DNA from 2 places in the Mesorhizobium australafricanum genome. Region 1 is predicted to be linked to the other one. Evidence: riboswitches for the same ligand, from Rfam matches in the RefSeq annotation. Region 1 holds a riboswitch; the other holds the start of a gene.

Evidence for each region. Region 1 has a riboswitch for thiamine pyrophosphate ahead of thiC (phosphomethylpyrimidine synthase ThiC). Riboswitches for the same ligand answer to the same signal wherever they lie in the genome.
Region 2: another riboswitch for thiamine pyrophosphate. It lies ahead of thiB (thiamine ABC transporter substrate binding subunit); the one in region 1 lies ahead of thiC (phosphomethylpyrimidine synthase ThiC).

What each region holds. Positions count from the first base shown of each region.
Region 1 covers NZ_JAVIIT010000011.1:97,216-102,977, reverse strand. Annotated here, with positions in the region: gene RFM98_RS21155 (thiazole synthase) at 1-417, opposite strand, end outside; gene thiS (sulfur carrier protein ThiS) at 421-618, opposite strand; gene thiO (glycine oxidase ThiO) at 587-1,609, opposite strand; gene thiC (phosphomethylpyrimidine synthase ThiC) at 1,613-3,457, opposite strand; TPP riboswitch at 3,560-3,676, opposite strand; gene RFM98_RS21130 (hypothetical protein) at 4,470-5,057, shown strand; gene RFM98_RS21125 (Fic family protein) at 5,550-5,762, opposite strand, start outside.
Region 2 covers NZ_JAVIIT010000031.1:1,856-7,617, forward strand. Annotated here, with positions in the region: gene thiQ (thiamine ABC transporter ATP-binding protein) at 1-734, opposite strand, end outside; gene thiP (thiamine/thiamine pyrophosphate ABC transporter permease) at 731-2,353, opposite strand; gene thiB (thiamine ABC transporter substrate binding subunit) at 2,591-3,592, opposite strand; TPP riboswitch at 3,645-3,749, opposite strand; gene RFM98_RS30490 (thiamine diphosphokinase) at 3,850-4,494, shown strand; gene RFM98_RS30495 (ABC-F family ATP-binding cassette domain-containing protein) at 4,513-5,762, shown strand, end outside.

The sequences.
Region 1 (5,762 bases):
CTCGGCGACGACGAGGTCGTCCGTGGTATAGGGGAATACGCTGAAGCCGCCCTCGCACAGGATGCGTGCGGCCTCGACCAGGCCGAAGACGTCGGGCTGCAGCGTGTCGTGGTTGCCGATCACTTCGAGCTTGATCCAGGACGTGTCGAAGACCTCGCGCGCCATCTTCGCTGTCGTCACGGCTTCCTTGACCGAATGGCAGCCGGCGGTGTTGGGCAATACCTTCACACCGAGCGAGCGGATCAGCGACCAGAATTGTTCGCCGGCCTTGCCGCCGGCCATTTCCCGGCGCAGCGAGACGGTCACCACCGAGGTCCCCGACGCCTTGACCGCATCGGCAAGGATCGCCGGCGAAGGATATTGGGCTGTGCCCAGCAGCAGGCGCGACGCCAGCTTTGTCCCCAAAAGATCGAACATCGGCTAGCCTCCCTGCATGGGTGACAGGATTTCGACCCGGTCGCCATCGCTCAACCGGAATTCCGCCCGTCCGGCCGCGGGCACGACATCGCCGTTCAGCGCGGTGGCGAGCCAGCCGCCCTCATAGTCCAGCTCCTTCAAAAGGGCGTCGAGCGTCGCCGCCTTGGCTTCAAGCGCTTTGCCGTTGACGATCAGCTTCATTTTTAGACTCCAGGCCGGCAGATGAATTATCGGCAGATGAATTGAAGAGAAGGCCAGCAGCCTGTTCGGCCATGGCCGGTGAAAGCAGGAAGCCGTGCCGGTAAAGGCCGTTGATCGTGATCGTGCCGTCCTTCCAACACTTCGCCCGCGGCAGATTGTTGGGATAGGCCGGGCGCACTCCCACGCCTGTCTCGACGATTTCGGCCTCACCGAACGCCGGATGAAGTGCGTAGGCCGCATTGAGGAGCTCCATCAGCGAACGGGCGGTGATCGGTCCGTCGTGGTCGTTCTCTATCATCGTCGCGCCAACCATGAAGTGATGATCGGCCCGCGGCACGACATAGATCGGATGACGCGGATGAAGCAGACGCACCGGGCGGGCAAGCGAGACCTCACGCGTGTGGAGGATCAGCATTTCGCCGCGCACACCGCGCAAGTCGTCGTCGGCTCGCGCGATGCCCGTGCAGTCGATCACCTGATCGAAGCAGGAAAGGGCCACCTCGCCCACCTCGAAAAGGAAGACGACTCCCATCGCGCGCAGTTTGTCGGCCAGCGCTTCGAGAACCCGACGGGGATCGAGATGAGCCTCGCCGGCAAAGAACAGGCCCTGGCGGAAGCGACCGGCAAGATCGGGTTCGAGGGCGGCAATCGCCTCTTCGTCGACGGATTCACAATTGCGCGTACGAGCCGCAAAACGGGCGAGCTCGGAGGCGTCGCGCGCATGGGCGACGACGAGAGTGCCGGCCCTCGTCACGAGCCCGGGCAGCGTCCTTTCCCACCAGTCGGCCGAAACTTTGCCGAGCGTGACAACCGCCTCCTCGGCGCTTTCGCGTTCGCACCAGGGGGCCAGCATGCCGCCGGCGAGCCAGGAGGCATTGCCGCCTATCTGGCTTTGAATTTCAGCAACGGTGACGGACGCACCCCGAGCGGCTAGTTCATGGGCGACGGTGAGGCCTGCCACACCGGCGCCTTTGATAAGGACACGGCCCATGGCTCAGTGCGCCCCCTGATCTTTCTGCGCCAAAGCCTGTTTTTCTGCCCCGAGCGTTTCGACGGGCATATAGAGATCGCCGCCCGCGCGATATTTCTCTGCCATCGCCGCCATCCCCTCCTTCTGGGCTTCGGCGCGGATGTCGTGGGAGATGCGCATGGAGCAGAATTTCGGTCCGCACATCGAGCAGAAATGCGCCACCTTGTGCGCTTCCTTGGGCAAGGTTTCGTCATGCATCGAGCGCGCGGTTTCGGGATCCAGCGACAGGTTGAACTGATCTTCCCAGCGGAACTCGAACCGCGCCCGCGAAAGCGCGTCGTCGCGGATCTTCGCCGTGGGATGCCCCTTGGCAAGGTCGGCGGCATGCGCGGCTATCTTGTAGGTGATCACGCCGGTCTTGACGTCGTTGCGATCCGGCAGGCCGAGATGTTCCTTCGGCGTCACATAGCAGAGCATGGCCGTGCCGAACCAGCCGATCATGGCGGCGCCGATTCCCGAGGTGATGTGGTCATAGCCCGGCGCTATGTCCGTGGTCAGCGGCCCCAGCGTGTAGAATGGCGCTTCGCCACAGACGGCGAGCTGCTTGTCCATATTCTGCTTGATCTTGTGCATGGGAATATGGCCAGGGCCCTCGATCATCACCTGGCAGTCCTTTGCCCAGGCGATCTTCGTCAATTCGCCAAGCGTTTCCAACTCGGCGAACTGGGCTCGGTCATTGGCGTCTGCGATCGAGCCGGGACGAAGCCCGTCGCCGAGCGAGAAGGAGACGTCATAGGCTCTGGCGATGTCGCAGATCTCCTCGAAATGCTCATAGAGGAAGCTTTCGCGATGATGGTGCAGGCACCATTTCGCCATGATCGAGCCGCCGCGAGAAACGATGCCCGTGACCCGGTCGACGGTCAGCGGGATGTAATGCAGCCGCACGCCGGCATGGATGGTGAAATAGTCGACGCCCTGCTCGGCCTGCTCGATCAGCGTGTCGCGATAGACTTCCCAACTCAGATCCTCGGCGACACCGCCCACCTTCTCCAGCGCCTGGTAGAGCGGCACCGTGCCGATCGGCACCGGCGAATTGCGCACGATCCATTCGCGGATGTTGTGGATGTTGCGGCCCGTCGAGAGGTCCATGACAGTGTCGGCACCCCAGCGGATCGCCCAGACCATCTTTTCGACCTCTTCGGCCATCGAGGAAGTGACGGCGGAGTTGCCGATATTGGCGTTGATCTTCACCAGGAAGTTGCGGCCGATGATCATCGGCTCGCTTTCGGGATGGTTGATGTTGGCAGGAATGATCGCGCGGCCGCGCGCCACCTCGTCGCGCACGAACTCCGGTGTGACGAAATCCGGGATCGATGCGCCGAACGCCTCGCCATCCTGTTGCAGCTTGCTCCGCAGCATCTCGCGGCCAAGGTTCTCGCGGATGGCGACGAATTCCATCTCGGGCGTGATGATGCCAGCGCGCGCATAGGCAAGCTGGGTGATGGCCTTGCCGGCTTTGGCTCTCAGCGGACGGTTGCGGATCGGAAATTCCTGCGTCAGGCGCTCGCCTGTCGCAAATCCGTTGTCCTCCGGCCTGACATGGCGGCCGTCATAGGGCACGACATCGCCGCGCGCCACGATCCAGTCTTGGCGAAGCCGGGCAACGCCCTTTTCGATGTCCGTTTCGATCGCGGGGTCGGTATAGGGGCCTGACGGATCGTAGACCGTCACCGGCGGCTCGCCGGCAGTCGGGTGAACGGCGATCTCGCGCATCGGCACCCTGATCTGCGGATGGAGGACGCCGGACTTGTGGATCTTCCGCGAGGCCGGCAGCGGCCCGGTCGATACGGTGGGGGTCAAGGCATTCATTTGAGGCTCCTTTGCTCGTTGCATTGGAGACCCAGTTCTGTGCCGGAAGGATGAAAGGACGCTTCGACCTGCTGCATGAGACAGGTCCTCGGGCATGATCTCCCGCAAGCGCTTGCACCGTCCCTACGCCAGTATGAACTGGATCAGGTTCAACGGGTCACTGCGCCGCAAAAGCCAGCAGTATCTCAGCCCCTTGCCGGGACTCCCCTGGTGAATGCTTTCAAACTGACCGGGCCGGCGCCGCTTTGTCAAGCGCCTTCAGGCCGCAGCGCTGATCGTCTGCTGATCAAACTGCGGGAAAAGTTCGCGCACATGGCTGCGACAAATCGCACGCCCGAGACCAGCCACGGGGACGCTTGCCTACGCAGCAGAGATGGCATGGCGTGAGGACAACCGCCGTTGTAAGCAATGGCGAGCAGTATCTCGCCGTCGCATGAAGATAGCGACCGCTGACTTGATGATGGGTGCCGATCTCAGCGCGTCGCAGGCGGGGAGAAGAAGCTTTCGGCCACGCCTCGCTTAATCACCCAATCAGCCGAGTGTGGACTGGATATTGGCAGCGAAACGTGGACAAAATTTAATCGCTTTTCGCATCGATAATCGTCGAAACGGCAACCAAATGACGGCCAACGCATTTCAAATGCGTCTAAATGCACGTTGCATATTTGCCGAAAATTGACAAATATGTGCGTTGCTTGTATGGCGCCGCCACGACAGACGGCCCAAGCTAGGGACAGGACCGGGAGAACGATGATGCCAGAGAGAGGCTTGCCGAAGAGCGCTGAACGGTGCGCCCTTCCGCGCGACATTTCCAGATTTAAAAAGCTGTACGAAAATGGTCGCGCCGTTATCAAATCGGATCCTGACAAAACCCTCGGGTATGTGTCTACCGTCGAATTGGTAAACGAGACGGTGAAAACCGCCGCGTAACCCCGTTTTTTTATTTCCTTTTAGAGGGCGAAGGTTTACCAACCTTCGCCCTCTTGCTTTGGGGCTTGGAGTTCTCGCCTGTATGATTCCGTTCGATGAAAATAAGTTGGATGAATGGCTCGCCGACTACGAATCTTTCAACTACGCTTTCCGCGAGTTCTGTTACGCCAATTTCAAAGTGCATGGACTCGAAGCCCATTTCATTCCGAACGTCACAAAGCAGATTCACGCTCAGTGGGTGGCCGACAACCAGCAATGGCTTTCAGAGGAAACCTCTGAAAAAACGACGCGGCTGTCTCACGTAAAAATTTGTGCCCTGCTCCTTTTTAATCTGAATTCAGAGCCCTTCTTGGGCAATTTCTTCGACCACGAATATAATGAGGACGTGCCGTACGATTTCAAAGGAAGCGACGAGCAGAAAGCCACCGCTAGGCAGGACCTAATCGACGGGAGGGAATCTATCCTTGCGCTCGATTTTTGCCTCCTAATTATTAATTGGTTCGAAAGAAATCGTACGGACCGAGCCATCCCATACCGCCAACCGATGACGGCCGATATGCGCCACGATTTGCTCAATTACCTATTGGGCGGTGCCGTCGACCGAAAGGGGCTCTATCTGATATTGAAGGCTATGTATTTGCGACCGAACAGGGGCGGCGCAGCCAATTAAAGGGCGTTCATTCTTCGGCGACGGTCCCAATTCTTGGAACTTCTTATGGCACTCGCCACCTTAGCGACCAAAGTGCGGTCGCCGGCATCCCATCCCTTCGCCTCGATGACGCGCAGGGCGATTTCCCGGTTGGTTCCTTGCGGTCCGACTTGCGCCATGAGGCGCGGCAGCTCCCGCCGCTTGAAGATATAGAGTGCTTGCCCTTGGGCTTGATGTCGCGCGGATCGCCGCGATATCCGAACAGGAACAGCACTGCGTCAACGTGTGCGATCTGGGCGCCGATCGCTTCGGCCTTGGCTTTACCAGATGTGAGAGCTGCACCCGCCAGTTCAGCACGATTTGCTACCAGTGCGGATATGACGTGCGGCTCACCCATACCGCACCATACGTACGCCATTCGTTGACCCGATTCTTTTTAGGTGTGAGCTAAATAATGCCGGAAGACTGTCAAATCACCGAGCTGAAAGTTCGATTCTTGCGATGATCACGCCGTCAATCGGCACCAAAGGTTTGCGCGTAGATCGCTTCGATCCGCCTTGCCTCATCATTAGTCAGCGCGGCGAATTCCTTTTGGCGGGCGCGGTTCGATAGCTGGCCGCCATTCTGGTGGAGGAAACGGAAGAGCAGATCGATCAGCCGCTCGGGCATGTCGATAAAGGCATCCACCTGTTGCCGGAACTGATCGTAGCGCTTCAGAAACGCGGT
Region 2 (5,762 bases), on a different contig from region 1:
CCGATATAGCGCCGGAAGGCGTCCGGTCCAGATCGATCGAAGAAATCATCGGCCGGGCCGGTCGCCGCGATCGTGCCTTCATCGAGGAATGCGACGTCCTGGCCGATGCGACGCGCATCTTCGGGCTGATGCGTGACGAAGAGCACCGTCATTTTGCGCTCGGCATGGATGCCGGCGACAAGGTCGAGCATGTCGTCGCGCAGCGCCGGGCCGAGCGACGCGAAAGGTTCGTCGAGCAGCAATACCGGCCGGTCGCGCAGCAGCACTCTCGCCAGCGCCACGCGCTGCCGCTCGCCGCCGGAAAGCTCGCGCGGCAGCCGCTTTTCCTTGCCCGCCAGGCCAACCCGCGCCAACGCCTCGACGACCGCCGCCCGATCGGCGTCACCGAGCTTCAGCGAGGACGAGCGGCCGAGCCCGACATTGGCTGCGACCGAAAGATGCGCAAACAGGTTGTTTTCCTGGAACACCATCGACACCGGCCGCGCCGAAGGCGGCGCGTTGCCGAGATCGATGCCGCCGATCAGCACCTTGCCTGTACCAGGCGTTTCGAAGCCAGCTATCAGATTGAGCAGCGTCGACTTGCCGGAGCCGCTCGGTCCCATGATGGCGGTGATCCTGCCGGCGGCGAATTCGGCGTCGAAGCGGAAGGACGCCTCGCCATAGCTGAACGAGACGCCATCCAGCGCAACAGCGAGGCCCTTTTGCGCGGCGGTGCCGTAGATGGTCGTCGTCATGACCTTCCTTCCCGCCCCAACCAGTCCGCGACGATCACCAGCATCAGGCAGACGAGGCCGAGCAGCAAGGCAAGTCCCGCCGCATCGGCCGTCCGGTAGCTGCCCATGCGCGCCAGCAGAAGATAGGGCAAGGTCTGCACGGAATCGCTGCCGAACAGCGCGATCACGCCAAGATCGCCAAGCGACAGCGCCATGGCGAAGGCAAAGCCGGTGGCCAAAGGCCGCCTGAGCGACGGCCAGTCGACCAGGCGCAGCCGGGTCCAGCCGGATATGCCGAGCGCCAGGCAAAGCCGCTCGTGGCGTTCGCTGGCCGCGTCATAGGCGGGGCGAATGGCCCGGATGGCGAAGGGCATCGCCATCACCGCGTTGACGGCGACGACCATGATCGGCGCGATGGCAAAGACATCGGTGACCCCGCGCAGCGCCAGGAACCAGCCGGCGCCGAGCACGATCGGCGGCACGACCAGCACGAAGCCGGCGCCGGTGTCGGCGGCATGTTCGAGTAGGCCCATGGCGCTGCCCGGGCTGCGCCGCAGGGCCAGCGCGCGCCGCGCCGCGATCAGCGCCAGCGACAACGTCACACTGAGCAGCGCCGCCAGCAAGGCGAGGCCCGCGCTGGTGAGGGTGGCGCGACGCACCGCCGCTTCACCCCCCAGCCGGCCGAGATCGGCCTCCAGACCTGAAAGCACGGTCGCCACCATCGGTCCGGCAACGAATAGCAGGGCAAGCGCGATAAGGCCGGCGTTCAGCATGCTTTCCGCCCTGCCCGCCGAAAGGTAGCGGCGCGGCGCCACCGGCAGGTTGGCATCGCCGACCGTGTTGGCGCCAAGCCGCGTGAGCACGATGACCACGATGAAGGTCAGCGCGACCTGCAGCAGCGTCAGCACCACGGCGCGCGCCGGATCGAAGTCGAAGCGCAGCGCCTGGTAGATGGCGACCTCCAGCGTCGTCGCCGCCGGACCGCCGCCCAGCGTCAGCACGATGGTGAAGGACGTGATGCAGAGCATGAAGACCAGCCCCGCGATCCCCGGCAGCGCCGCGCGCAGCACCGGCCATTCGATCAGCCGGAAGGCTGGCCGGGCGCCCATGCCAAGCTGGCTCGCCAGCCGCCACTGGTCAGCGGGAATGGTCCCCAACGCCTCGAGGAACAGGCGCGCGGCCAAGGGCAGGTTGAAGAAGACATGGGCGACAAGGATGCCGGAGAGGCCGTATATCCCCGGCCACTCCCCGCCGCCAAGCGCGGCGAAGACGCCGGCGAAGTACCCGGCCCGGCCATAGAGCGCCAGGATGCCGAGCGCGGCGACGATTGCCGGCAGGGCCAGCGGCACCGTGAACAGTTGCAGGATCAGGCGGCGGCCGGCAAAGGCCGGATGTCTCGACAAGGCGCGTGCCACCAGCAGCGCCGGCGCGACCGACAGCAGCGTCGACAGCAGCGCCTGCCACAGCGTGAAGCGGGCGATGCGGAAGAGGTAGCCGTCGAAGGCAGCGGCAGCGCCCGAGAGATCATGCGCGCCTTCGAGGGCAAGACCGGCGAAAGCGCCGCCGATGAGCGCAGCGATGGCCGCAAGCGCGGCGACGCCGGCGGTGATGCGGGAGTCAGGGCGAGCGGCGGAATGCACGCTGCACCATTTGACTTGGGAAGCTTAGCGTTCCTTCGCGCCCCCCTCTGTCCTGCCGGACATCTCCCCCTCTAGGGGGGAGATCAGCAGCTTTGACGCCCCACTCTTGCCTGCAATGTCGCCGATTGGCGAAAGCCGGCGTGCCAGCCAATCTCCCCCCTAGAGGGGGAGATGTCCGGCAGGACAGAGGGGGGCGCCGTAGAGCAATCATCTTGGAAGGATGATAACCAAGACCAGTTACTTGCTCATCACCGCCAGCCATTCATCCACCCACGCCTTGCGGTTGGCCGCGACCTCTTGCGGGGTGAACAGCAAGGTCTTGGTCGGCTTGACCAGTTTGTCGAAGGCCGGGTTGAGCGGCTTGTCGGTCTTGCCGGCCGGGAACATCCAGTTGGTTTCCGGAATGACGTCCTGGAATTTCGGCCCGGTCATGAAGTCGATGAACTTTTGCGCCAGCGGGTTCGCAGCACCCGTCGTGGTGATGCCGGCGACCTCGATCTGCAGGTACTCGCCTTCCTCGAAGGAGGCCGCCTGGTAGCGCTCGGTATTCTCGGCCACCATGTGGTAGGCCGGCGAGGTGGTATAGGACAGCACCATCGGCGCCTCGCCCTTGGTGAACAGGCCATAGGCCTCGCTCCAGCCCGGCGTCACCGTCAGCACCTTCGGCTTGAGCTTTGCCCAGGCTTCGGGTGCTTTGTCGCCATAGACCGACTTCACCCACAGAAGCAGGCCGAGGCCCGGCGTCGAAGTGCGCGGATCCTGGATCACGATCTTGTCCGTGCCGGCGCCCTCGACCAGTTCCTTCAGGCTCTTCGGTGGCGTCTTCAGCTTCTCGGTGTCGTAGACGACGGCGAAATAGCCGTAGTCGAAGGGCACGAAAGTGTCGTCTTTCCAGCCGCCGGGCACATTGATGCCGGACACTTCGCCATGCGGCGCAAACAGGCCGCTCGCCTTGGCGTCTGCGGTCAGGTTGGTGTCGAGGCCGAGCACGATGTCGGCCTTGGTGCTGGCACCCTCCAGCTTGACGCGGTTGAGCAAGGCGACGCCGTCGGCCACCGAGACGAATTCGAGATCGCAGCCGCATTCGGCCTCGAATTCCTTCTTGACGGCCGGTCCGGGGCCCCAGTCGGCCGTGAAGCTTTCATAGGTATAGACGGTGAGCTTGTCCTTTGCGGTGGCAGGCGCAACGCCTGCCAGAAGCGAAACAAGGCCAGTTGCGAGAATAAGCTTGGACAACATCGCGCGCATCGGCGCCTCCTTCGTTCGAGTGACAAGGAATTGAGGCGCCGGATGGTCCGAAACGTCTAATCCCTCCGCCGGTACAAACCGGATCAGGTTCAGCGGGTTGGCTTTTCGCCTCTCAGCCGGATCACGTCCGGCACCCCGTTAGAGCGTTTCGACAGATAGGCCCGGCCGAAGCAGCGCGCAAGCGGAAGTTTGCCGGACATCTGCGGCCGGCTTCCGTTTCGCGCGGCGGGCTGGTAAGGGCCACGGCCATGGGCACATTCACCATCCTGCTTGGCGGCGAGCTCATCCGCACGCCCCGGCTCGAACGCCAGATCGAGGCTTCGCGCGTCATCGCCGCGGACGCCGGCATCGGCCATGCCCGCTTGCTTGGCCTGGTGCCGGAGCTCTGGGTCGGCGATTTCGATTCGGTGCCGGCGGACCTGCCGAAAGATCTGGCCGCCGTGCCGCGCAAGGTCTTTCCGGCCGAGAAGGACATGACCGATGGCGAGCTCGCCATAGCGGAAGCACTCCAGCGCGGCGCCACCAGTCTCGTGCTTGCCGGCGCCTTTGGCGGCAAGCGCGCCGACCATGCGTTCCTGCATCTGGCGCTGGCCCTGCGCTTGGCTGCTGCCGGCACGCGAGTGCTGCTGACCAGCGGCGCGCAGGAGGGCGTTCCCATCCTGCCTGGCAAGGCCAGCTTCGATTATGATGACGGCACCTTGTTTTCGGTGCTCGGCTTCTCCGAGCTTTCGGGCTTGACGGTCACCGGCGCCAAATGGCCGCTCGACCGCGTCGAGGTGGCGTTCGGCTCCTCGCTCACTATATCAAACGAGGTCAAAGGGCGGCTTGGCGTCGCGCTTGAGCGCGGTCGGGCGATGCTTCTGGCCCACCCCTATCCCCTTCCTGAAAGCTGACATTTCCAGAAAGTTGACATGGCGCCGCCACTCCTCAATCTCGACGGCATTAAACTGACCTTCGGCGGCACGCCGCTGCTCGACGGTGCGGCACTCAGCGCATCCGCCGGCGAGAAGATCGCGCTGGTCGGGCGTAACGGGTCGGGCAAATCGACGCTTCTCAAGATCGCCGCCGGTATGATCGAGCCGCAGGACGGCGAGGTGTTCCGCCAGCCTTCGGCAACGGTCCGCTATCTGCCGCAGATGCCGGATATGGATGGTTTTGCCAGCGTGCGCGCCTATGTCGAGGCAGGCCTCGGCCCGGCCGACGATCCGCATCGCGCCACCTATCTGATGGAACATCTCGGCCTTACCGGCGAGGAGCGGCCGAACGACCTTTCCGGCGGCGAGGCGCGTCGCGCCGCCCTTGCCCGCGTCATGGCGCCGGAGCCCGATATCCTCCTGCTCGACGAGCCGACCAACCATCTCGACCTGTCGGTCATCGAATGGCTGGAAGAAGAACTTGCCCGCACCTCCTCGGCGGTGATCCTGATCTCGCACGACCGTCGCTTTCTCGAGCGCGTCACACGCGCCACGGTCTGGCTCGATCGCGGCGAGACCCGCCGGCTGGACAAGGGCTTTGCCCATTTCGAGGAATGGCGCGACCAGGTGCTGGAAGAGGAAGAGCGCGAGCAGCATAAGCTCGGCCGCCAGATCGTGCGGGAGGAGCACTGGCTGCGTTATGGCGTGACGGCCAGGCGCAAGCGCAACATGCGCCGCCTCGGCGAATTGCAATCCATGCGCCAGCGCTTCCGCAGCCATCGCGGCGCCGAAGGCACCGCGACTATGGTGGCGAGCGATGCCGCCGAATCGGGCAAGCTGGTGGTCGAGGCCAAGGGCATCGACAAGAGCTTTGGCGACCTCACCGTGGTCAAGGGTTTCTCGACCCGCATCCAGCGCGGCGACAGGGTCGGCCTGGTCGGACCGAACGGCGCCGGCAAGACGACGCTTCTGAAGATGCTGACCGGCGAGCTGGCGCCGGATGCCGGCGGTGTGCGGCTCGGCGTCAATCTGGAGATCGCAACGCTCGACCAGAAGCGCGAGGCGGTCGACCCGCAGGAGACCCTGGCGCATTACCTGACCGACGGTCGCGGCGAGAACCTCGTCATCAATGGCGAGCAGCGCCACGTCGTCTCCTACATGAAGGATTTCCTGTTCAAGCCGGAGCAGGTACGCACGCCGGTGCGCGAGCTTTCCGGCGGCGAGCGGGCGCGGCTGTTGCTCGCCCG